Regions from separate parts of the Neptunomonas sp. CHC150 genome, predicted to be linked through region 2. Evidence: predicted binding sites of a transcription regulator. Region 2 holds the regulator's gene; the other holds the start of a gene.

Region 1 (2,486 bases), on a different contig from region 2:
TGATGTGCAGAACAACCAAAGCTAACAGCACGATAGGTAAAGCGATAACATGCAGCGCAAAGAAACGTGTTAGCGTAACACCAGAAATCAGGTAGTCTCCACGAATCCACTCAGCTAAATCAGGGCCAATAAATGGCACCGCCGAGAATAGCGATACAATAACCTGCGCACCCCAGTAAGACATCTGACCCCAAGGCAACAAATAACCCATGAAGGCTTCAGCCATTAGCGCCAAGTAGATTGTCATACCAAAGATCCACACCAACTCACGCGGCTTACGGTACGAACCATAAAGCATGCCACGGAACATATGCAGATACACAACACAGAAAAATGCAGACGCACCCGTAGAGTGCATATAGCGCAACAGCCAACCGTAGTCGACATCACGCATGATGTATTCAATAGACGCAAACGCCCCTTCTGCTGAAGGGTTGTAGTTCATCGTTAACCAAATACCAGTAATAATCTGGTTAACCAAAACGAGCATGGCTAAAGAGCCAAAGAAATACCAAAAGTTAAAGTTTTTTGGCGCGTAGTACTTGGAAAGATGATCTTCCCACATAGCCGTTGCTGGGAAACGGTCATCGACCCACCCCATGAAACCGCCTTTACCCTTATTGCGATAGCCAGCCATTACACAGCCTCCTGATCGATACCGACGACGAGAATATCGTCATCCTCAAACGTATAAGGAGGGATCACAAGATTTGTCGGCGCTGGGGAACCTTTAAGCACACGACCAGACAAATCAAAACGAGACCCATGACATGGACAGTAATAACCGCCCACCCAATCAGCACCTAAGTCAGCAGGCGCGACTTCTGGACGATACGTAGGAGAACAACCCAAGTGCGTACAAATACCCACCAACACCGAAATGTCATCGCGTATTGCACGGTAAGCGTTTTTAGGAATGTAATCAGGCTGCTGCGGTACGCTTGAAAGCGGATCAGCTAAACGACTAGGATCCAGCGCTTCTAAATTTTTTAATGCTTCTTGGCCACGTTTAACAACCCAGACTGGCTTTCCGCGCCATTCTACGATCATTTGCTGCCCAGGCTCTAGCTTACTGATGTCTGCTTTCGCAGGTGCACCCGCCGCTTTAGCCTTAGCGCTCGGATTCCAAGAAGCTACAAACGGTACTGCAGCCCCCACAGCACCTACTGCCCCAACGGCAGAAGTAGCACCGATCAGTAGGCGACGCCGACCCTTGTTCACGCCGTCATTGCTCATCAAGTTCTCCCCCACATTCAGCCCCGCCTTTATTTTTATAAAAAAGATCACCGGCCGAAAAGTATAAAGCTACAAAATTCGGTTCTTTAAAATCGCGAAAATAGTAAAGAATATAACCCTATGATACAAGGTGAATTAATAAATTACCCCTACATTTAGACTAAGTATTGATATAGCACAAGATTATATAGCAGACATAAAAAAACGCCCGAGCCGTGAGGCTTCGGGCGTTTTTCTGAATTGCTTGCCAGTAAACTGGCAGACAATTAACGCTTAGAGAATTGTGGTTTCTTACGTGCTTTACGCAGACCAACTTTCTTACGTTCAACTTCACGAGCGTCACGGGTAACAAAACCAGCTTTACGCAGTGAAGGACGAAGCGTTTCGTCGTATTCCATAAGTGCACGAGTAATACCGTGACGGATAGCACCAGCTTGACCGAAGCCACCGCCGCCTTTAACCGTAGCAAACACATCAAATTTTTCTAACGTTTCAGTCAGTTCTAGTGGCTGACGAACGATCATGCGAGCAGTTTCACGACCAAAGTACACATCAAGAGTACGATCATTAACAGTGATAGTGCCTGTACCTGGACGCAAGAAAACACGGGCAGTAGAAGTTTTGCGACGACCTGTACCGTAATACTGAGTAGTTGACATAATCTACTATCCCCTTAAATTTTCAATTCTTGAGGCTGCTGAGCCGCATGTGGATGTTCGTTACCTGCGTACACTTTCAATTTAGTGTACATAGCACGACCCAAAGGACCCTTTGGAAGCATGCCTTTAACCGCTAGCTCAATAACTTCAGCTGGCTTGCTGTTGATCATGATTTCAAAGTTAGCCTGCTTCAAGCCACCTGGGTAGCCTGAGTGACGGTAGTACATTTTATCTTTACGCTTATTACCCGTCACGTTTACTTTCTCAGCATTGATTACAACAATGTAATCGCCTGTATCTACGTGAGGAGTGTATTCTGGCTTATGCTTACCGCGTAAACGGCGTGCGATTTCAGTAGCCATACGACCCAGAGTTTTACCCTCTGCATCAATTACATACCAGTCGCGTTTTACTTCGGCTGGTTTAGCAACAAAAGTAGTCATCTATTGTTCGCCTATATAAAAAATTAAGTCTTAACGAGGCTTTCAAAAAGCCGTGCCGACTTACCTTATAATTATTAGTTGTCGCCCATTCATTACTGAAAAAACCACAACAATCGAACCTCAACAATTTGAGGAGCGCGGATTATAG
Region 2 (2,486 bases):
GGTGCTGTAATTGATGGGTGGGTTAGCTTTAGGGTGCCTTAGTGATGGTCGTCTCATAAGGTGGTTGAGTTGATAGAGAAGATGCTTAGCTTTGTTCGTTTCTTGTTGTAACGTGTCCAGATAAGGTTGAGGCGAAGTGAAACCGATCTGTTGACCCAATAGATAGGTGTATAGGTGAACATTTGATAAAGGCGATGCAAGGTCATGTATTGTCTGGATTAGTTTGTCGTAGTAATTCAGAACAAGACGTATAAAGCCGATGCACGAGAATAAGATCGCCAACCACAGTGTCGGCATAAATAAGGCTGTTGTGGTGTATGTAGACCAAGTGCAGACGGTGTAACCATTCTCCCAACAATGATATTGACTACTGTTGATTATCAAAGGGTGAGAAGTCTGTGACTTCAACAATTGTTCGAAATACGGGAGAGCCATTTTTAAGCGGCTCAATTCAGCCAGTGTGTTATCTAAACCCTCACCCGGATAAATAAGGTCATTATCCTTCCAGAGCGTGATTAATGATAAGTCGGGTTCCTGATATAACAACCGCCTAAGAGACTGTTCTATGGGGTAATCATCTGATAATACTTGATCGATTGTCGCTTGAAATAATTGCGTACGCTGCATGTTATTAATAACCAGCGCATAGCTACAAAGTGCGGCTAGCAGGGCTAAACTAAACCACAGGCGATATTGGCTAAGGCATTGTAGACTGATTAATTTCATGGTTATCCCTTGTGAGCTAAGAGCGCGCACGTACGGTTAACGGTATGGCGGCGTTAACTCTGTTTCTGTAACCATGATTAGTTGAATAAGGCCGGTTGTCTGTCCTTCAAAAGGAGAGTTTTTGAGCGCAATTAGTGCTGTTTTTATTTGAAAGGGCAATGCCGTTTGAGTCCGGCATTGCAGTATATGAGGTCAGCCCTAAAGAAAGAGCAATGATAGAATGCTTTATATAGATAACTCTTGCGTATCGGTTGGCTCTGAAGTGCCAGGGCATTCGCCGGATATTTCATAGAGCTTGTCGATACTTAACAGCTCAATTTCTTTGCCATCAACAGCCAGAATTTCGCTTTTCTGGAAACGTGTAAAGATACGGCTCACGGTTTCGACGGCTAAGCCTAAATAATTCCCTATTTCATTGCGTGACATGGAAAGACGGAATTTGTGCTCGGAGTAGCCTCGGGCTTTGAAGCGTTGCGATAGTTTTAATATGAACGTAGCAATACGAGCTTCAGCGTTCTTTTTAGAAAGCAAAAGCATCATTTGCTGGTCGTCCTTAATCTCTTTACTCATGGTGCGCATAACTTGGCGACGTAATTCCGGCAGTTGGCCACAAAGGTCATCTAAATTATCAAACGGAATTTCGCAGACGGCAGTTGTTTCAAGCATTTTAACCGAGATCGGATAAATGCCATCGTCATACCCGCTTAGACCGACAAGTTCACCAGGAAAGTAAAAACCGGTAATTTGCTCTTCGCCTTGGTCCGTAATTGTGTAGGTTTTGACGCTACCGGCGCGAATGGCGTATACGGATTTAAAAGCATCGCCTTGGTGAAAAAGGTGATCGCCTTTCTTTAGCGGACGGCTTTTTTCGATAATATCATCGAGACGGTCCATTTCGGTCATGTTGAGTGATACAGGCAAGCACAAAGAGCTCAAACTGCATGTTTTGCAGTGTGACTGATGAATACTATGAACTTTCCCTTCTTTACCGCAATCTGTCATGACAATTTCCTGTCGTAATTAGCCAATACTGCCTCGTTTACAAAGCAGATTATGGACTATTTAGGAAAGCGGGTGAAGGCTATATTAGATAATTCTTGAATAACCGAGAGTGGTATGCTCCTTTGGTATAAAGGCATCGAAGGCCATGCATATGCGCCTGATCAATAATCGACCAGCAGGCGAAACAATAATTTTGTCTTTTTTAACCGATAACAGCTTGTCTTCTTTAAACTGATTGATTTCAGGTAACACATCATTGAAATAGTCAAAGAAGTCGATGTCGTATTTTGTCTCTATCGCGGTAGTATCCAGTGAAAAATGACAAATAAGTTGGGTGATAACATCACGACGTATATGGTCGTCTTTAGTCAGCTGTATGCCACGCCTAATGGCACGGCCTCGATCCTCAATGGCTGCACTCCACGCCGTAATATCGTGCTCGTTTTGATAATACACGTCTCCTACTTGGCTAATAGCCGATACGCCCATGGCGATTAAATCGCAATCGGCATGTGTGGTGTAGCCTTGGAAGTTACGGTGTAATTTGCCTGTTTGTTGAGCGATAGCTAGTTCGTCTGTCGGCTTTGCGAAATGATCCATGCCAATATAGACGTAACCGGCATTGAGCAGTTTTTGAATCGTTGACTGTAAAATAGCCAATTTTTCATTGGCGCTGGGCAAGTCGGCTACATTGATATGTCGCTGAGGGCGAAACCGATCAGGCATGTGGGCATAGTTAAATACCGATAAGCGATCGG

Evidence for each region. Region 2 encodes FNR, which switches genes on or off when oxygen is low (the NO sensors DNR and NnrR bind a similar motif). Its sites were predicted from a motif close to TTGATNTANATCAA; they were not measured.
Region 1: petA (ubiquinol-cytochrome c reductase iron-sulfur subunit) is a predicted target of FNR. The motif match lies at 1,404-1,417, and genes of this name have one in related genera.

What each region holds. Positions count from the first base shown of each region.
Region 1 is NZ_JAPNXU010000011.1:141,130-143,615, forward strand. It holds gene OW491_RS14630 (cytochrome bc complex cytochrome b subunit) at 1-637, opposite strand, end outside; gene petA (ubiquinol-cytochrome c reductase iron-sulfur subunit) at 637-1,236, opposite strand; gene rpsI (30S ribosomal protein S9) at 1,503-1,895, opposite strand; gene rplM (50S ribosomal protein L13) at 1,910-2,338, opposite strand.
Region 2 is NZ_JAPNXU010000006.1:243,175-245,660, forward strand. It holds gene OW491_RS07165 (hypothetical protein) at 1-726, opposite strand, end outside; gene fnr (fumarate/nitrate reduction transcriptional regulator Fnr) at 952-1,728, opposite strand; gene hemN (oxygen-independent coproporphyrinogen III oxidase) at 1,813-2,486, opposite strand, start outside.